Regions from separate parts of the Pseudoalteromonas sp. MER144-MNA-CIBAN-0113 genome, predicted to be linked through region 2. Evidence: predicted binding sites of a transcription regulator. Region 2 holds the regulator's gene; each other region holds the start of a gene.
What was found. Region 2 encodes FliA, which starts transcription of late flagellar genes. Its sites were predicted from a motif close to CTAAAGNTNNNNNNNNNNNNGCCGATA; they were not measured.
Positions count from the first base shown of each region.

Region 1: AAEY57_RS03690 (DUF4402 domain-containing protein) is a predicted target of FliA. The motif match lies at 2,206-2,232, and genes of this name have one in related genera.
Region 3: AAEY57_RS14445 (DUF5610 domain-containing protein) is a predicted target of FliA. The motif match lies at 2,084-2,110, and genes of this name have one in related genera.

Region 1 covers NZ_JBEOOG010000008.1:66,374-73,458, forward strand. The annotation lists gene galU (UTP--glucose-1-phosphate uridylyltransferase GalU) at 1-351, shown strand, start outside; gene AAEY57_RS03680 (SPOR domain-containing protein) at 577-1,479, shown strand; gene AAEY57_RS03685 (SPOR domain-containing protein) at 1,550-2,146, shown strand; gene AAEY57_RS03690 (DUF4402 domain-containing protein) at 2,283-2,873, shown strand; gene AAEY57_RS03695 (DUF4402 domain-containing protein) at 2,911-3,360, shown strand; gene AAEY57_RS03700 (fimbrial biogenesis chaperone) at 3,382-4,206, shown strand; gene AAEY57_RS03705 (hypothetical protein) at 4,210-7,085, shown strand, end outside.
Region 2 covers NZ_JBEOOG010000025.1:15,241-22,325, reverse strand. The annotation lists gene AAEY57_RS08740 (protein phosphatase CheZ) at 1-53, opposite strand, end outside; gene cheY (chemotaxis response regulator CheY) at 70-453, opposite strand; gene AAEY57_RS08730 (RNA polymerase sigma factor FliA) at 494-1,204, opposite strand; gene AAEY57_RS08725 (MinD/ParA family ATP-binding protein) at 1,231-2,091, opposite strand; gene flhF (flagellar biosynthesis GTPase FlhF) at 2,084-3,574, opposite strand; gene flhA (flagellar biosynthesis protein FlhA) at 3,596-5,704, opposite strand; gene flhB (flagellar biosynthesis protein FlhB) at 5,776-6,906, opposite strand; gene fliR (flagellar biosynthetic protein FliR) at 6,916-7,085, opposite strand, start outside.
Region 3 covers NZ_JBEOOG010000061.1:834-7,918, forward strand. The annotation lists gene AAEY57_RS14435 (RNA recognition motif domain-containing protein) at 1-112, shown strand, start outside; gene murI (glutamate racemase) at 75-863, opposite strand; gene AAEY57_RS14445 (DUF5610 domain-containing protein) at 930-2,054, opposite strand; gene trmA (tRNA (uridine(54)-C5)-methyltransferase TrmA) at 2,219-3,316, shown strand; gene AAEY57_RS14455 (thiol:disulfide interchange protein DsbA/DsbL) at 3,393-4,031, opposite strand; gene AAEY57_RS14460 (thiol:disulfide interchange protein DsbA/DsbL) at 4,051-4,674, opposite strand; gene AAEY57_RS14465 (serine/threonine protein kinase) at 4,710-5,684, opposite strand; gene ccoG (cytochrome c oxidase accessory protein CcoG) at 5,766-7,085, opposite strand, start outside.

The DNA of each region.
Region 1 (7,085 bases), on a different contig from region 2:
TTAGGTGATGTTGAGTTAAACCAAGGTGAAAGCTCACCCATTCAAAGCATGGTAGAAAAACCACCCGTTGACGAGGCACCTTCAAACCTTGCTGTGGTTGGTCGTTACGTGTTGAGTAAAAATATTTGGCCATTACTGGCTAAAACCCCTCAAGGTGCTGGTGATGAAATTCAGCTAACAGATGCAATAGCCATGCTTATGCAAGATGAAAAAGTAGATGCCTACGCAATGAAAGGCCGAAGCCATGATTGTGGCAGTAAAATTGGTTATTTAAAAGCAACCATTGAATTTGCTCTTCGTCGTGATGAATTCGCCGGTGAGCTTAAAACGTTTATTAAAACGTTAATTTAAATAAACTTATCATTATTAGAAGCGCCTATATGGCGCTTTTTTTGATTGTAAAATAGCTTTTTTAGTATTTTAAATTATCACTATTTTTGCAGCTATACAGACATATTTAACATTGTGTTGTAATCTTTATGTTAACCCAAGTTGTTTTGTTGTTAACGTGCTTTATTGATTCAATTGAAAATTGACTTAATTGAGCGGTCTAAACTATTGAAAGAGAAACAATCAATGTGTGAATACAGCAAAAAGTATCACCGATATCTATTAGTCGTATTACTGTTGTTATTAAGTACTGGTTGTACGATATCGCCTGATAAAACATCATTAAATGAACAAGTTAAAGATTCACCTGAATATGTAACTATCACTGCACTTGAGCTTGCTCAACTAAAAGATGCCGCCTTGCAATGGCAGCAAGCACGCTCTGGCATAGAGCGGCTATTAAAGTTAGAACGTGAGCTCACATATTTAGTTGATAACCTGGATATTATTAACAGTAAAGCAATAGCGCAATCTAATCAGGCTGTTAGCAATCGTTATGCTCGCTCATCAATTAAGGCTAATACATCGCCAAACCTCAGGTATGGTAATAACTACGCAAGCACGTCAGATAAAGTTAAACGACCAAGGCAAAGGTATAGTAATCGCTACGCAAAATCCTCTAAAGGGGACGCTCCATACAATCAGCGACACAGTAGTCGCTATGCTAGCGTGCCTACAAAAATGATTACAGCCCCTTCAAAAAGCTACAGTAAGCGCGCTGTTAGTTTGCCTGTGAAAGCAACGAACTCAATTGTGAAGAAAAAAGTATTCCCTCAAACATCGAAGCTAACAAAAGTGGCAATGGTTGATACCAACAAAAAAGTATTTGCATTGCAAGTTGCGTCACTCGATTCAGAAGAAAGTGTTGTTAAGCAATGGAAGAAAATTAACAAAAAAGCAGCGCCTTTGTTTAAGGACAAAATCACGACAAATATTGAAAAAGCAAAGGTTAATAACAAAACCTATTATCGACTAAAATTAGGTGAGTATTTTAACTTTAAAAGTGCAGAGGATGATTGCGAGGTATTTAAATTTTATAAAGTTGACTGTTTTGTGAGTAACTACACTGACGGACCAATCAGGTTATAAAACAGTATTACTTGGCGCTTTTATTGCATAATAGCTTTAGATAGCTAGTCTTTTGTAATGGGTGCCTAAAGTGAAACTTCATTTAATAACATTATTAATACCATTCGCATTAGCTGGTTGCAGCAACCAGCTAATGTCCACCGATCCACAAAGTGATAAGCTTGTGCGTGAAAAAGATATAAAGCCTTACCTAGAGCAATGGGATAACAACAAAGAGCAAATAGCGCGCTTAAGCACCATGGAAGAAGACTTATCGTTATTGATTCAAGCGCTTTCTGCACAAACAGATATTGATACCGTACCAGAGCCGATGAAAGAGAAAGTTAAACGTGTTGAGTATGGCTCTAAGCAATCGTTACAACCCTCATCAGAAACCGCTCTAGCTGAAAATACTACCAGTACAAACGAAGCAATTTACGGTGTGCAAATTGGACGTTATTTAATTTCTAACGGAGCCAAAAGACAAGTGCAGCGACTAAAAGAGCAGTACCCTCAGTTAAACAGTATTTTAAAATACCGCATTAATGAGCAACAAAAAGAATCCACTACCTTTTATAGTGTTGTAGCAGGCCCTTTGAAAAATCAACAGCAAGCAGCGCAGCTGTGTTTATTTTTTTATAGGATGGGTAATAAATGTACCTTAGCGGCATTTTCAGAGGATGTTTAAGGTTTTTTTCGCTTATTTTTGCATCCTGTTATTATAAATCAAAATAAAGTAAATATTTTCTAACTTTTTAGTGATTTTGGCCGATACTTAAATTAACCTGAACAAAAGGTTAACAACTTATATCTAAGGGAAAACTATGAACAAAATATTTACTAAAGCAGCATTAGCTGCGTCAATGGCAGTTCTTTCTTTCGGTGCTGCAGCTGAATCAGTTTCGTTTCAAGCAGGTGTTACAGTTCAAAATGCTTTTACCTTGACTAACGATTCGGCACTAGATTTTGGAACAATTCGTGCTTCAGCTGATTTAGCAACAACTGAAACAGCTACCCTTGTTTTAGCTGCAAACCCAGCAACCTCACCTACAACGGCTTCTACATCGATTGCAGATGCTGAAATCGCAATTTTAGTACCAGGTGCACCAGCCTCTTTTTCTGTTTCTGGCGTGTCTCCTTTCGGTTCACTAACCATTACGAATCCGCCAGAAAGTGCTATTTCACCTGATGCAGCACCTGCGGGTACTGCAGCATTTACTTTGGGAACTCCAACGTATTATGTGTTAACTGGCGCGACGCCTAACAGTGCAGCGACAACTGCCATTCAGGTAGACGCAAATGGTGAAGCGACATTTAATGTTGGTGCAACATTAACGACAGATGCCACTACACCTACTAGTGACTACATTGATGGCACTTACAGTGGTTCATTCACATTAGAATTAAACTATTAATGAGCAAAGCCTGCTTTATTACAAAGCAGGCTGTTTTATGAAATTAATTTTATTCATATTTGCAGCCTTCTTAACTTCAGGCTCGTACGCGCAGGTAACACCACTTGAGCAATTGAACTTTGGTAAAATTGTTATCAGTGATAATCAAAGTGTTAGCTCTATAACTTTGTTGCCTAGTAATACAAATACCTTAACCAATAAGATATATTTACTTGAAAAAGGCCATGCAGCTGAATTGTTGCTCGAAGGGTATCCAGCTCGTATTCAAGTGAATGTGAGTGACTTTATAAACGACCAACCTTTAAATAACATTTTCGGTGGTGCATCACTGATTTTAAATCAACTTATATACAATGCGACCATTACAACCGATACCACAGGAACGGCTTTATTAAGAGTTGGAGGGCAATTAAGTACCTCTGGTGACGGAAATACATATAAAGATGGCATCTTTGATACTACAATTGAAGTGACACTAAATTATTAGACAACTAGAGATGTTGATTAAATGACAATAATAAAAACTTTTTTTATCTTAGTAAGCTTTATTTTAATTAGCTTTCATTCTTATGCAAACTTACTCATTTCTCCAACAAGAATCAATTTTGATGAACGTCAACGTGTTGCTAAAGTCATTGTTGTTAATAACTCTAATGAATCTAAAACTTATAGATTGGAGTGGCAGGATAAAGTCGCACTAGCTGGCGGAGGGTATGCTAATTTAGCGGCTGATCAAGAAAGTTCATCTTCACTTAAAAATATGGTTAGGATTAGCCCATCGCAAGTTAGATTAGCACCAGGAGAAAGGCAGATTGTTAAGCTTGCTATTCGAAAGCCAAAAGGTTTAATAGAGCAGGAGTACCGCTCTCATCTAGCCTTTAAAGCACTTCCTAATGAAACTCAAAGTCAGCAACAGAGGCTAGGTATTAAGGTAAACTTACTTTTAAGCTACACTATTCCTGTTATTTTGCGAAAAGGCGGTGAAAAACCTGATGTTAATATTAGCAATTTACAGCTTATACACAGCCCAGAAAAAAAGGCGCTTGAGATTGAAATTAAGCGAGAGGGTGGCTTTAGCTCTTTTGGCAAGCTAGAAGTTTTCTTTAAGCAAAAAGGAACGGAAACAGAGAAAAAGATCGCCATGTTAAACGATTTTAGTATTTACCCTGAGCTCAAAAGAACAACGGCGACGATCCCAATTTTTGCAGATCAAAATATCCCGAAAAATGGCGAAGTTCGCGTCATTTATACAGGGCTTAAAGAATATCGCGATACTATTTTTAGTGAAAAGGTTGCGCCAATTAATAATGCAATTATCGGTAATTTGAAATAGGCGATGTATTACTTTAAGCGCTTAAAGTGGTTGCTGATCATTTTTTTATCAATTGATCCATTATTAGCAGCAGAGCCTGATGCTCAGGCCATTTTTGCTAGCATAAAAAAAATAGATAAAAAATGGCAGCAATACAACACTGAACAAGCTTTAAATGAAAGAACAGAGCCTGAGCTTAATGTGCAGCAAGGTGAGGGCATCCCCGAAGGGGAGTTATTATTTTTTTCATCGTTCGTGAAAAAAAATTACCTGGGTGAAATGCTCGGGGTGAAAAGTAAAACCGGTGTATTAATCGATTTATTAAGTTTTTCAGAAAGCCTGGATTTTGCTATCGATATAAATAGCGATGACCTTATTGCTCAAGGCTGGTTTATTCGTGAAGATAATCAGTTTTATCTAGACCTAAATACAAATACAGCACAAATTAACGGCGCTAGATATTCATTTAACAGCCAACAAGCTTATGCTGAGAACGGCGATATGTTTGTTGATAGTAACTTGTTAGCGCAGTGGTTTTCGTTAGATATTGATATTGAATATTCAGCACTTGAGCTAAATGTAAGCTCCCCCACCAAATTGCCTATAGAATTAAAACGCGAAAGAGAGCAGCGAGAAACTGTAACGAATAGAGAGTCACGTCAAGCAATATTACCTTGGAAGGCCAGTCCATACAGCGCAATTTCATCGCCTCTTGCTGATGTGCAGCTTAGTGCAACTAAGAGTAATACGGATTCAGCGATAGGGTACTCTGTATTAGGATCAAATGACTTGGCCTATTTTAATACTCAGTATTTTTTTGCAGGGCGAAAACAAGATTTACTATCTGATTCAAGATTATCATTTAGTCGTCAAAGTAAAGATGCACGCCTATTAGGTCCTTTAAATGCGACAACGGTTCAATTTGGAGATGTATTAGCAACTCAAGTCGGTAAACGATTTAATGGTAGTTACGCCAGAGGAGTAAAAGTTGATAACAAACCACTTTTTAAACAGGTTAATAGTAATCAAATTAACTTAACGGGTGCCATTCAACCAGGGTGGGATGTTGAGTTATATAGAAATGATGTACTGCTAGCGCAGCAGTTTAGCTTAGCTGATGGGCGCTATTTATTTGAAGACATTGATTTATTATTTGGCGCTAATAATTTTGAGCTGATTTTTTATGGTCCACAAGGACAAGTAGAGCGAAAAACAGAGCAATATTTTATAGATGGTAATAGTTTGTCAGCAGATGAATCGTTTTATGAGTTGTCAATTACTGAGCAAGGTGAGCAGTTATTCAATCAGTCACTTTATTCGACACAAGGCAAAGGTTGGCAGCTAGCGGGTCGTTATGAAACGGGATTAACTGATTATTTATCGGTTTATGCTGGTACATCAATATTAAATAGCAATTCGGGTGATAATGTTAACAATTATGCCTTTGGTTCAAACCTGAGTATATTTGATAAGGTATTACTTAATCTAGATTATGAAAAAAATAATAACGATGAAGATAAGCTAGAGGTCGCAGCTAGAGGTGAATTAGTTGGTCAATCGGTACGTTTAAGCCTGTCTCAAAACAATGAAAAAATAGTTGGTGATACAGATACAGCGAAAACTGAAAGTTATCAACTATACACGGCAGGAAAGTTATTTGATGAATCATTTGGAAGCTTGAGCTATCAAAATACGCTCGCCTATAACAACAGAGAATTTAGTGACTCATATTTAAGTGTTGATAATACCTTATCGTATAATTTAGGTGGTACCGTTGTTAGTAACAATTTAATTTGGCGAAAATTTGATTCTTTAGATGATGCAACAACACTTGGCAGTATGCGTCTTCAACATCGATTTGGTAAAACATACACTCGTTTTAGTGTTGACTACAGCGCAGACTCTGGTTCGACTATACTGGGTTACCAAGCAGAATTAAGCCGTAATTTATCTCAGAATTTGCAATCTGAATTCACACTAAGAAACTCCCGTATAAACGATTTAGTTTCTATGGAGTTGGGTCTAAATTGGCAAAGCGATAGTTTTAGCTTAAATAGCACAATGAGCTACGATGACGATGATAATTGGCGACTAGGTTTATTTAGTCGCTTTAGTATCGGTTTTGATACGAACACTGACGAGTACTTTTTAAGTAAAAGAAGCCTCGTAAATTCAGGGACTTTAATGGTTCGAGTTTTTCTTGATTCAAATAATAACAATATTCAAGATGATGGGGAAAAGGGAATTGAAGGCGTTAAGGTAAAAGGAGTTCAAAATTATCGCCGAGCTGTAACTAACGAAAATGGTTTAGCGATACTTAAAGGTATGCCGGCTAACTTAACAACCGACATAGTGATTGAACCAGGTAGTATTAGCGAGCCTTTTTTAGTTGCCGCCAACGATGGCTTTTCAATTACACCGCGTGCCGGTTTTGTTGAATATATGGAAATACCGCTTAATCACAGTAGTGAATTGGAGGGAACTGTTTACAAACAAGATGGGCAAGGCAGTAGTGAAGTACAGCCTTTTGCTACCGTAAAATTACTCGATAAACAAGGTAAGCAAGTGGCGCAAACGCAAGCTGCCTATGATGGCTATTATTTGTTTACCGATTTACGCCCTGGCGAATATAAAGCGGTTATAGATGATGAGTTTAAGCAACGTAAATCCTTAAAAGATACGCAACAGGTGGTGGTTAAATTACCAGCACAAGGTGAAGTGGTAATGGGCGTTGACTTTGAGCTGAAAGAAAAAACACAAACTCCAGCGTATATTGCAAATGCGGGTGGGTTTTCATCATTACCGATTATGAAAGCGTATTATCAATTAATTAAACGTCATTTAAATGAACAATCAAAGCGTGATGCTTTTTATATTAAAGATGAAAAACAAAAACGGTA
Region 2 (7,085 bases):
ACTAACTGGCGAGCTTGTTCTAAAGTAATCTGAGGCGCAGCAGGTGCTGACATAAGCCTCTCCCTCTCATTAACCTAAGCGTTCGAACACTTTTTCTAATTTAGTTTTCAATGTACCTGCAGTGAATGGTTTAACAATATAACCATTAACACCTGCTTGGGCCGCAGCAATTATTTGTTCTTTTTTAGCTTCTGCTGTAACCATTAAAACAGGAATATGCTTTAATTTTTCATCAGCTCGAATTGCCCTTAAAAGATCAATACCTTGCATGCCTGGCATATTCCAATCTGTTACAACAAAATCAAACGCTTGATTTTGCAACATAGGCAAAGCAGTTGACCCGTCATCTGCTTCTTGAACATTGGTAAAACCTAAATCGCGCAACAGGTTTTTAATAATACGTCTCATTGTTGAGAAATCATCAACAACAAGAATTTTAATGTTTTTATCCAAAACATCCTCCAGTGAGGCCTGAACCTTTATTTACTTACTTCTAGTTTATCCAGTCATTGATTTTTGCTTTAAGCTTAATCATCGCCTGACCATGTATCTGACTTACACGCGATTCACTTACATCGAGTATATGCCCAATTTCTTTTAAATTCATCTCATCGTTATAGTACAAAGAAAGCACCATTGCATCTTTTTCCGGTAACGACTTTATTGCACTGAGTAAAGACTCATTAAACCGTTCATTTTTAACATTATTGAACGGTTTGTCTAGTGCTAAATCTTGGCCATGAGGTGTAATCACATCGTCATCTATACCAAGGTCTTCAATACCTAACACTTTGCTTACATTTACATCGTTTAAAATATGATGGTACTCATTTAGCGAAATTTCAAGTTTTTCAGCAACTTCACTATCTTTAGGTTCACGGTTTAAACTGTTCTCAAGCGCAACAATAGTTTCTGCAACCAAACGGCTTTTTCTGTGAACTGAACGTGGAACCCAATCGCCTCGGCGCATTTCGTCTATCATCGCACCACGAATACGAATACCGGCAAAGGTTTCAAAGCTTGCGCCTTTGCTTGCATCAAAGTTTTTTGAAGCTTCAATTAAACCAATCATACCCGATTGAATTAAATCATCTAGCTGCACACTGGCCGGTAAACGAGCAATTAAATGGCACGCCACTTTTTTGACTAATGAGGCATGCTTTTCAACAATCATATTTAAATTTTGTGTTGACTGATATCCCATAGCTCTATTCACCGGTATTGTCATTGTTAGTTACTAACTAGTTTCTCAATGAAAAACTCTAAATGACCCGAGGCTTGACTAGGTGTTGGCCACTTAGCAATTTTTGTAGCCAGTGTTTTAAAAGCAATTGCAGCAGGCGACCCAGGAAAAACCTCAACAATTACTTTTTGGCGGCGCGTTGATTTGCGCATATTCTCATCATAAGGAACTGTTGCAACCAACTCCATTGATATATCTAAAAATCGGTCGGTAACCTTTGAAAGTTTTGCAAACAATTCCTGCCCTTCGCGTAAGCTACGCACCATGTTGGCAACAATTTTAAATTTGTATACGCCGTGCTCACGGCTCAGTACTTTAATGAGCGCATAGGCATCGGTAATTGATGTTGGCTCATCACATACCACCACAACCACATCCTGTGCGGCACGAGAAAAGCTCAATACCATGTCAGAAATACCCGCAGCGGTATCAACAATTAAAATATCAAAGTCGGTGTTAAGTTCACTAAATGCACGAATAAGTCCAGCGTGCTCTGAGGGTGATAACTCAACCATACTTTGCGAACCCGATGTTGCAGGCACTATTTTTATGCCTGCGGGACCTTCGACTAAAATATCATCAAGTTCACATTCGCCCGATAAAACATGAGATAAATTACGCTCAACGCGCAGTCCAAGCATCACATCACAATTCGCTAATCCTAAATCAGCATCTAGTACAAGCACACGTTTGCCTTGTTGGCCTAACGCGATTGCCGTGTTAAGGGATACGTTCGTTTTACCCACTCCACCTTTGCCGCCGGTGACAGCGATAACTTTTACGCCGTTATTATTATTCTTGCTCATTTTGCGAAGGCCGCTTGCTTGATCTAAAACTGTGTTAATCATACATCTCTACTGTGCTCGACGCCACTGATTGGTGTCGTGATTGTTGTGCTTTTATTCTTTTTAAATACAATTGCTCAGCTTTTTTTACTAGTTTTTCGGCATTTGCCACTCTAATATCTTCTGGTACTCGCTGACCGTTAGTAAGATACCCTATTGGGAGACGATTTTGAATCGCAATACTAATAATCTCACCTAAACTCAATGACTCATCAAGTTTAGTAAAAATACATCCGCTTAGCTGTACTTTTTTAAAGTGCCTTACTGTTTCTTGTAATACATTAATTTGCGCCGTCGCACTTAATACTAAATAACTACGTATATCAACACGCTGATTACGCATCAAGGTGTTTAACTGCTCGGTTAAGCGTAAATCACGTTGACTCATTCCTGCTGTATCAATTAAGACTAGACGTTTATTTCGTAAATGGTATAAAACTTCTGCTAATTCATTTGCATCTTTAACTTGTTTAACGCCACAACCTATAATACGACCATACGTTGCTAGCTGCTCATAAGCACCAATACGGTAGGTATCGGTAGTAATAAGCGCTACTTTATCGGCACCGTATTTTTGTGCACCCAATGCTGCCAGTTTTGCAACTGTGGTGGTTTTACCCACGCCAGTAGGTCCGACTAACGCAAAAACACCGCCTTGGCGAAGTATTTCGTTGTTCGTGGTTTGCATTTGATCTTCAACCATGTTCAATAAAGCTTTCCAGCCTTGTTGGCGAGACACATCGTCTGGTACAAAACATGCCATTTGCTCAGCAACATTTTTTTCTATCCCCATACCGACTAAGCGGTCAATCATACATGCACGGGTCGGGTCGCGACGTGCCATATCTTGCTGCATTAAACCTGATACTTGGTGCTCTAATAGTTGACGAATTGCGTTCATTTCTTCACGCATTGTGCTGATGTCACTGGATTCTTTATGCATTGTTTGCTGACGCGGTGCGCTAGGTGAATCTAAATCGTCAAAGCCACTGTCTAAGTCGTCGAAACCTAAGCTATCGGCTTGGGTGCGAGGGCGCACTGGCGCGCTTTGTTCACGTTCAAACATATTTTTAGGTCGTGATTGCACAGGCTCTTGTTCTTGATAGTGACCAGAAGTGTCAATGCCAGAGTGTGAAAACATTGAAGCAAGCTCTGCTGAACGAGGACGTGGAGACTGACGCTCTAGTAAAGCTTGTAAGCTATCTGCAACCTTTGCCTGTGGCTTAGGTTGAGCGCGTTGCGGTTCTGGTTTAACAAAATTATGTGAACTTTGCTCAGTATGTGCAAATGAAGCTCTTGCAGCAGGTTGGCTTTGAGGCTGCTCTGGCGCTTTTGTCGCTGCTTTGTCGTAATCAACTGCAGCAACAATTTCAACGCCATTAGCTAGTTTTTTATTTGACATAATAACCGCATCAACACCCAACTCTTCTTTTACTTCTTTTAGTGCAGTGCGCATGTCTTTAGCAAAAAAACGTTTAATTTTCATAATTCAAACCCCTTTAAAATCTTATTGTTGGCCTACAGAGCTGACAATCTTGATCTGTCTTTCATCTGGTATCTCTTGATAAGACATCACTCGCAATCCTGGAATGGTGTATTTAACAAATCGAGATAACACAGTGCGTAACATTCCTGACGTTAGCAATATTGAAGGTTCACCGGCCATTTCTTGATTTTGATGCGCTTCATTCAATGATGTTTGAAGTCTATCAGCAAGCCCTGGTTCTATTCCGGCACCTTCATCACCTGCATTTTGAAGTGACTGATGCAACATCTGTTCCAACTCAGGCGCCAAGGTTATGACAGGGATTTCAGAAGACATACCAACGGCATCTTGGACGATTAATCTACGCAGTGATATTCGCACTGCAGCCGTTAATACATCTGGGTCTTGGCTACGAGGGCCATACTCAACAAGGGTTTGAACAATTGAACGCATATCTCGTATTGCCACCCCTTCGTTTAATAAATTTTGTAGTACTTTAACGATGGTGGTCAGCGGTAATACCTCAGGTACAAGTCCTTCAACTAAGCGAGGGTGACTCTTACCTAACATATCTAATAAGTTCTGTACTTCTTCATGTCCGAGTAATAATGCGGCGCTATTGGTGAGTAACTGGCTAATATGGGTTGCCACCACGGTCGCCGAATCAACCACCGTGTAACCTAAAGACTGTGCTTCATCTTTTTGATCGGGTTTTATCCAAACCGCATCTAAACCAAACGCAGGATCTTTAGTTTCAATTCCTTTTAGCGGGCCAAATACTTGGCCTGGGTTAATCGCTAATTCATCACCATGTTTAAGCTCACCCTCACCACTTGATACACCCATCATGGTTATGCGGTATGCATTTGGGTCGAGTTCTAGATTATCGCGTATATGCACCGGCGGCACTAAAAAGCCCAGCTCTTGAGATAGTTTTTTACGCACTCCTTTAATACGGTTTAACAGCTCGCCACCTTGTGATTGGTCAACGAGAGGAATGAGTCGGTAACCGACTTCTAGACCAATAACATCAACTTGTTGAACATCATCCCAACCCAGTTCTTTTTGCTCTTGTTTAGCCGCAATTCCGGTACCTGAGGCCGCATTTTCGGCTTCTTCTGCTTCTGCAGCGGCTAATTTCAGTTTATTTTGCTGAGTATAGTATGCAAGGTAACCTAAAAGCGCCCCTAAGCTTAAAAATGCAAGGTGTGGCATACCTGGGACTAAGCCCATAGTAATAAGGATACCTGAGGCAATAAATAACGACTTTTCGTTACCTAATTGCTTCTTAAACTGATCGCCCATGTTGTGCGATTCATTTTGACGGGTTACAACAATTGCAGTACCAATTGAAAGTAGTAATGAAGGTAATTGCGCGACTAAGCCATCACCAATGGTCAATAGTGTGTACACTTCCATAGCGCGTGAAAAACTTAAATCATGTTGGATCATGCCAACAAATAAGCCACCCACAATATTGATCACTAAAATGACTATGCCAGCAATAGCATCGCCTTTTACAAATTTACTAGCACCATCCATAGAACCATAAAAGTCAGCTTCACGAGTTACTTCCTCACGACGTTCTCTGGCTTGCTCGGCACTGATAAAACCGGCATTCATATCTGCATCTATGGCCATTTGCTTACCTGGCATAGCATCTAGAGTAAAACGCGCTGATACTTCTGAAATACGACCAGCACCTTTGGTGATTACCACAAAGTTAATGATGATCAGAATTAAAAACACCACCAAGCCCACGGCGTAGTTACCACCGATTACCACTGAACCAAATGCTTCAATGACTTTACCAGCAGCATCCCCACCGTTATGACCCTCAAGCAGTACCACCCGGGTACTGGCCACATTGAGTGCTAAGCGCATTATGGTTGCAATTAACAGCACGGCTGGGAACATACCAAACTCAAGCGGTTTCATGGTGTATACAGTGACCAGTAATACAACTAACGCAAGCGCGATATTAAACGAAAATAATATATCAAGCAGGAATGGAGGCAGTGGTAAAATAACCATACCCAGCGCAGCCAACACCAAAAGCGGTGTACCAACGCCCTTCGCATATTCTTTTTTATCTTTATTAAGTTGTTGTAATACCGCTTTAAATTCCATAACTCTACAATTTCAAAAAATTGACACTACGCTGAAATTGCAATAACTATTCCAAGTTAGTTGGTTAGCAGTTAATACTTAAATTCATCGGGGATAGGCAGCTTTTTATTAAGGGCAACAGGGCGTTTTCCACGGCCTTTTTTAAACCGTTTAAGCTGAAACACATAAGCAAGCACTTGAGCAACCGCAGTAAATAGCTGATCGGGGATTTGCTCACCCACTTCTGCAGTATGATAAAGCGCTCGGGTTAAAGTTGGAGACTCAACAATAGGCACTTCATTACCCAATGCAATTTTACGAATTTGCATGGCGAGCTCATCCACACCTTTGGCTAATACAATAGGCGCGCCTGCTCGCTCTGTATCGTATTTTAAAGCTACGGAATAGTGAGTAGGGTTGGTAACAATAACATCGGCGTCTGGCACATCCTGCATCATTCTCTTTTGCGACATTTGACGTTGGGTTTGCCTTATGCGCGCTTTAATCTGCGGATCACCTTCTGAGTTTTTATATTCGTCTTTTACCTCTTGCATAGTCATTTTAAGCTGTTTGTTATGACTATAGCTTTGAAATGGGGCGTCAATAGCAGCAATAATAATTAAGGTGCAAGACATGGCTAAAAACATCCACGCTAAAATTTCCAAAGCATGAACAATATTGCCAGGCGCACTTTCTATACTTAAATGTAAGATTTCATCAAAAAACGTATTAATTAAAAAAATAGCAAATGCGGCCACCAAGCCAAACTTTAATAATGACTTAAGCAATTCTATAGCCGCTTGTGGACCAAACATGCGGGTAAAGCCTTTCATTGGCGACATTTTACTGGCTTTGGGCGCAGCTGCTTGCCAACTAAAATTAAAGCCGCCAAGCATGGTATTACCGATAAATGCAGCCAATACAATAATGAGTACAAACATCGACATAGGAAATAACAGTACGTCGGCCACCTCTCCCCATACGGCAAACATTTTGGTGGTGTCGTAGGTTTCATTGCGGTTAAGACTCAGCATTCTTCCCATAATGCGGTACAAGCCTTTGCCAATTTCAGGCCCATACATTAATAAGGAAATAGCAGAAAAAATAAGCACAAACATGGTACCTAACTCTTTAGAACGCGCTATTTGGCCTTTCTTTTTAGCATCATCAACTTTTTTTGGGGTGGGTTCTTCGGTTTTTTCTTGTCCGGAATCTTCAGCCATTACGCTCTCCTAAGGGGAACAACCAATTAGAGTACACATCAGCTCAACCATTTTTAGCCATTGGAACTCAAACTGAGTGACAAAGTTACCGAGCGTTGCCCAAATAATAACGAGCCCTGCCACTAAGGTAAACGGGAAGCCTATCGAGAAAATATTTAACTGCGGTGCAGCACGGGTCA
Region 3 (7,085 bases), on a different contig from region 2:
TAAGCTAAACGATAGTGAGTTCCAACAACGTACTTTGAAAGTACGTGAAGCAAAACAAAAACAAGAAGATGATTCTAACTCTTATCGTTCAGAGTCGGATCAAACAGTGTAACTTGCTTAACCGCTAGTTTATCACTACATACATCAGCCGTTGCATAATAGTGCAGCGGCTTTTTTATGCCTGCTTGATTATCACTTAATTTGAGTAAAGAACTAACTCGCTTAGCAATGGCCGCACCAGAGTCTAATAACTGTACTTGCGTATTAAAGTAATCACTGATTGGTTTAGCTAAAATAGGAAAGTGGGTACAGCCTAATACCAGTACATCGATATCTTTATTAATATTTAATCGGTTTAACTCAGTGTGCAACTTATCGAGATCTAAGTGCTGGGTAAAAAAGAGAGTCTCTGCCAAAGTGACCAGTTCAACACTACTATATAAGCTTGTGGTTATCGATGAGGCATGTTCTTTTATAAGTGCATCAGTATAGGGGCTTGATACCGTTGCGGGAGTTGCCAATAAACCTATATGCTTTGATTGCGTTAATTGCGCTGCGGGTTTAATTGCAGGTACAACCCCAACAATAGGAATATCGGTAATTTGGCGTACCGAACTTAACGCTGATGTTGAAGCGGTATTACAGGCTATAACAATTAAGTCGACATTAAGTGACTCATCTTTAATAAATTGGATCAATCCGCATAGGCGATTAATGATGGTTTGTTGCGATTGCGCACCATATGGCAATAATACGTTATCCATAAAGTAGCTGTATTGAGCATGAGGAATGCTTTGCTGAATATGCTCAAGCACGGTGGTTCCACCTATACCTGAATCAAATACCATGATGTGCGCTGACAAACTACCATTCCTACTCTTTACTAAGAACGGCAGTTTGCCATGTGGCTTTTATAAAAGAAAGTAGTTTTACTCAGTGCCTAGCATCGCAGTAGCGGCGTTTAGTTTATCTAAGTTTTCAAACATGGTGTTAGTGTAATCAACCAGTTTATCTATTTCTTGTTGATCTTGATTTAGCCATTGAATGATACCTGATAGCTGACTTTCTAATCCTAGGGTTTGCGCTTTAGAGTAAGCCGATTTTAGATCATCATTAAAAGGGGCAACAGTTTCGGCAATGGCTTTTTCTGATGTTGGCTTAATTTGTTCATACTCTTTAATGGCAGCAACGGTTTTGCTTTGACGTAAGTCCATTGAGAATGCCACCAGCTGTTCATTCCCTAAACTGAGTTCTTGGGCTTGTTCAAATGCTTTGTCTAAATCGCCACTGAAAAAGGTTTTACTGACATCTTGTAACTCTGCCATTAAATCATTTATGGCTTGCTGCTCGTCTTCATTAAGCTCACCGTTTACTGACATTGAGAAAGAGAGCTCACGGGATTCAGAAAATTGCGTACTAAATGATTGTGAATCATCTGTTTTTTGATAGCGACTAGATGATTGCGATTGGTAAGCATCTGCAAAGCTAATACTCACCTCATCACCTTCTGCTGTGGTAAATGTATAATCAGCACTATTGCTTAAACTTACATATTGCGCCTGACTTACAGTTACGCTTGCAGGTTGTGGGTTAAATAAGTTCTGCTCAAATTTGTCGAGACCACTAAAGATACCCTCTTTAGATTTATCAATACCCTCTTCAAGTTCTTGATTAAATACACCCATGCCTTTTAATTCATCCACAGCCTCATCAACACCCGTCTGCACTCCTTTACGTGCCTGATTTAGCATATCTTGTAGTTTCTCATCATTAGCACCATTGGCTTTGGCTTTTTTTACCGAGCTTGTAACAAAGTCTAAAACATTTTTTACGACTTCATTAAAATCAAACAGTGGTTTGTCTTTTTTGGTTTCAGCGACCGGCAAACCTAATTCTTTTGCCATTTTGTCACCTAATACGGCAGCAGCCAGTTCTTTTCCTCGTTGCTGATAACTGGTTGGTGGCGAGTCTATTTTAGGCTGTGGCATTGCTTGTTTAGTATTGTATTTATTAGCATTACTGTTTGGAACAAAACTAAAGTTACCTATTTTCATGAGAAGACTCCTATTTAGACTTACCCTTATATCGGCCAAGTAAGCCTATACTGTAGTAAAATGCTCAAAAAAAGCTCACTATATTTGATCAAAACTAGACAAATACGCTTTGCCCCCTACAATAGCCCCGATAAACAGATCTCAACGATAAGGTTATACCGTTAATGGCAGTTATAAATATAGATACTACGCAATACGATGCACAATTAAATGAAAAAGAGCAGCGTATTACAGAGCAATTTCAACGTTTTGGTGTAAAACAGTTAGAAGTATTTAGCTCTGAGCCCATTAACTACCGCCAACGTGCAGAATTTAGAGTATGGCACGATGGTGACGATCTGTTTCATATTATGTTTGATCAACAAACAAAAGATAAAATACGTGTTGATACCTTTGACCCTGCAGCTCCTTTAGTAGGTGAAATTATGCAGGTAATGATTGAAAATTTAAAAGGCTGCGAAGTACTACGTCGTAAATTATTTCAAATAGATTATTTATCAACCCTCAGTGGTGAAATTTTAGTGAGCTTGCTATATCACAAGCCACTTGATGAACACTGGTTAACTGAGATCAATGCCTTAAAGGAAAAGCTAAGTAGCCAGTACAAAATTGACTTTATTGGCCGTGCACGTAAGCAAAAAGAAAAATTGGGCGATGACTTTGTTACTGAGCGCTTAATGGTGAATGGCCAAGAGCTAATCTATCAACAGGTAGAAAATAGCTTTACTCAGCCTAATGCGAAGGTGAATATTAAAATGTTAGAGTGGGCACAAGAGTTATGTAAACCACTAAACAATGATTTACTAGAGCTGTATTGTGGTAATGGAAACTTTTCTATTGCACTTGCTGGTTCATTTAATAAAGTGCTGGCGACGGAAATATCAAAATCGTCGGTGCATTCAGCGCAATATAATATTGCTCAAAACCAAGTAACTAACTTAGATATTATTCGCATGTCGAGCGAAGAGTTTACTCAGGCAATGAAAGGCGAGCGTACTTTCTCTCGCTTAGATGGCATTGACTTGAGTAGTTACAACTGCCAAACCATCTTAGTCGACCCGCCTAGAGCAGGCATGGACACGCTTACGTGTGACTTAGTGGCTAATTATGAAAATATTATTTATATCTCATGTAACCCAGACACATTAGAGCGTGACCTTGAACACTTAACGCAAACCCACGAGGTTAAGCGCTTTGCAATATTTGATCAGTTCCCTTATACACACCACATTGAATCTGGTGTGTTTTTACAACGTAAATAAAAAAAAGCATTAAACAGCGCACGTTGTAAGAATAAAAAAAGCTCCTTAAGGAGCTTTTTTTATTTAACCAAACTACTTATTTATTTGCTAAGTAATTAATGAGTGCGCTTACATCTTCTGGCGATGAAATGCCTGACTCACCACCTAAGTTAAGCTTGTATTTACCATTAACGATAAACGTAGGAACGCCACGAAGTGCCCCTTTGCCTTTAAAGTAATCTTGGTCACGTTTCATTTTAGAGCTAAGTGTACGTACCGAGAAGCTTTCAAATAATTTATCAAACTTGTCGCCATCTACGCCTTGAGCTAAAAATACATCTTTTACATCTGCAAGCTCATTAAAACGAGCGCGCTTTGCATGGATATGATCAAACATCGCTGAAATAATTTTATCTTTTTGAGGTAGTACTTCAGCTGTAGCTAATGCTTGGCTGATCATGGTTTGATGTTCTGGGTCACGTACACCCACAAAATCTACATGGCTTTTCTTAAACTTTACGTTTTTATCTAGCTTAGGTTTGATCTCGGCCAGCAGTGGTTCCATGTTATTACATGCAGGACAGTAAAAAGAGAAAAACTCTTTTACTTCTGGTTTTCTGGTTGCACGATCAGAGACGACATCATAATGCACGCCCTCTTCGTAAGTGGCAGCAAAACTGGTTGCAGCTAAAGGGAGTAATACAGCAAGTAACCCTGCTTTAACTAATTTGATCATTATTGTGGTGCTCCAAAAATTATAGTTTTAGTAAAAAGCTAATTAACTCATCAAGTTCTTGTTGGCTCTTGATTGTATTAATATTGATTTTGTATTTGTCATTTACGATAAATGTAGGCACGCCAGTTAATGCACCAAGTTCAGAATATTTATTCTGCTTATCTTGCATGGCACGTTCAGCTGCTATGATAGGCAAACTAGCGATATCGTTATCAAATGTCGCGTTATCAATTGCATTAAGCTCTAATAACTTTTTAACGTCTTTAATTTCAGTTAATGGCGCACGTTGTATATGAATGCTTTTAAAAATTTGCGCTGTTACCGCTTCAGCTTGACCGTGTTTCTTTGCGATTAAGTAAGCAAAGCTTAAATTACTTTGCGCTTGTGGTGAAACGCCTCCCAAAAAGTTGACATGATTTTTTACAAATTCAGCCCCTTCAGGTAAGTTTTCTGCAATCCCTTTGGCTACCGGCTCAAATTTAAAACAATGTGGGCAATAGAAAGAGAAAAACTCGGTTACATTCGGGGTTTTACTTTTTTCAACATCAATTACAGTGTATTGATTACCCGCTTCAAAGTTGGCAGCTAATGCTGCGAAAGGTAAACATAGGATCAGTAAACTTAGTTTTAATTTTTTAAGCATGAATATCTCGTTATACTTCTTTTTAAATAAAAATATTATGGCAATAATTTTAACGGGGCTTCTTGCAAAGCTGCAAACTGCTCTTTAAGCGCTAAAATTTGTTGCTCCCAGTATTTGTCATCTGCAAACCATGAAAAGTTCCGTACAAAAGCAGAATCACTCCAACGTTTTGCAACCCACCCCATGTAATGAATCATACGCATAGCGCGAAGCGGTTCGATCAGCTTAAGTTGTGAGTGATCAAAATCGCAAAACTCTTCATATGCATTCACTAAAGTGTCTAACTGTAACAGCTGTGTTTGTCGATCGCCACTGAGCATCATCCATAAATCTTGAATTGCAGGACCTTGACGGCTATCGTCTAAGTCAACAAACATTAATGCATCTCCTGCCCATAGGATATTACCAGCATGGCAGTCACCATGTAAGCGAATGCCTTCTACATTTTTATATTGCTGTTGAGTTTGAGCAATGACTAAATCTAAAATAGTGTAAAAGGAAGTCTCTAATCCCATAGGGACTAACTTACTTTTTTGTAAATGAACTTTAGCTGTATCTAAATATTCATCACAGGTAACGGTGGGTCTTTGGGTAAAGGGTTTCGTTTTGGCTACTTGATGCATACGACCGATTAAACGCCCGAGTACATCGAGTTGATCTAAATTATCGACTTCAAATAAACGCCCGCCTACACTTGGGAATAAAGTAAATAAATACCCTTGGTGTTCAAATAAGCTTTGCCCATTATGCTTTATTGGCGCCACCACAGGCACTTCTGCAGCTGCCAGCTCAAAGGCAAAATCATGTTCCTCTTGAATTTGTGCTTTGCTCCAGCGCTCAGGCCGATAAAACTTAACAACGTAACGTTTTCCACCCTCAGCTACAAATTGATACACTCGATTTTCGTAGCTATTTAGCGCTAGCAACCCTGACTCAGCGTAAATATCAACGCTTTCGATGGCATCCAAAATAAGATCTGGGGTTAAGTCAATAAAGCTAAATTTACTCATATACTTCTTATATAAAAAGAAAAGCGGGAATATCCCGCTTTTTTGTTAATAACAGTGCTCGTTTGCCTTTAATAAAGCGACTTATCGTGCTTTAAAAAAGTTGCTTGGCTGCGATATTTTATTATCGGGCTCGTTTATTGGCGACAACACAAAGTTAAACTCGGTCATTGGCGCTTTTAAATCATAAGGGTCCATTACTAATGATAACGGTACATTATGCGATTCACCAGCGTTTACTGTAAAGGTAGTATCACCTAAGTATTTATAATTATCTAACCCGGTTACATCAATAGAGAATGTTTGCTCGTATTGTGCTTTGTTAATCACTTTTAAGGTGTAGGTGTTTTCAACTAAACCATTAAAATCGACACGATACAACTGGTTGCGGTCGCGAATAATATCAAAGTCCATGGTTTTACGCATGGCGATATTAGCAACCAGCGCACCGGTAAGTAAGATTAAAATAACACTGTAACCAATCAGCTTTGGACGCAGCGGATGGGTTTTATTCTCTGGTGTTTCTAAATTACGCTCGGTGGTGTAAGAGATAAGGCCCCGAGGGTAATTCATTTTATCCATTACGCCGTCACAGGCATCAATACAAGCACCACAATTTATACACTCATATTGCAGACCATTACGAATATCGATCCCGGTTGGGCAAACCTGCACACACAAGTTACAGTCAATACAGTCACCTAAACCCAACTCTTTTGGGTCTTGTTTACGCGAACGTGGCCCGCGGTTTTCACCACGCGCTTCATCGTAGCTTACAGTAAAGGTGTCTTTATCAAACATTGCTGACTGAAAACGTGAGTATGGACATATATGTAAACACATAATTTCGCGCATCCAACCCGCATTACCATAAGTACAAATAGTAAATACAATGATACTAACTAAGGCATAACCGCCTACATTAAAGGTAACAAATTCAGGCAGTAGTTCGCGAATAGGCGTGAAGTAACCAACAAACGTTAACGCAGTATATAAAGAAAATAATACCCAACTAGTGTGCTTAGCTGTTTTACGCCAGAACTTGTCAAAATCCATCGGCCGTTGATCTAACTTTTTACGTTGGTTAGCGCTGCCCTCAAACTTTTCTTCAAACCAAATAAAAATGAAGGTCCATACTGTTTGCGGACATGTATAGCCACACCACACTCGACCATAAAAAGTGGTAACCAGAAATAAGGCAAACGCTGCTAGCATAAATATAAATGCAAGAATGGTGAAATCTTGTGGCCACAGGGTTAAGCCAAAAATATTAAATTTTTGCTCCATTAGCTCAAATAAAACAGCTTGTTGACCGTTAAAGTTGATCCATGGCAATAACATAAACGCCAGCATGCCTAAAAAGCCAATACGTTGTCTTAGTAATTGATGGAGTCCTGAAACAGC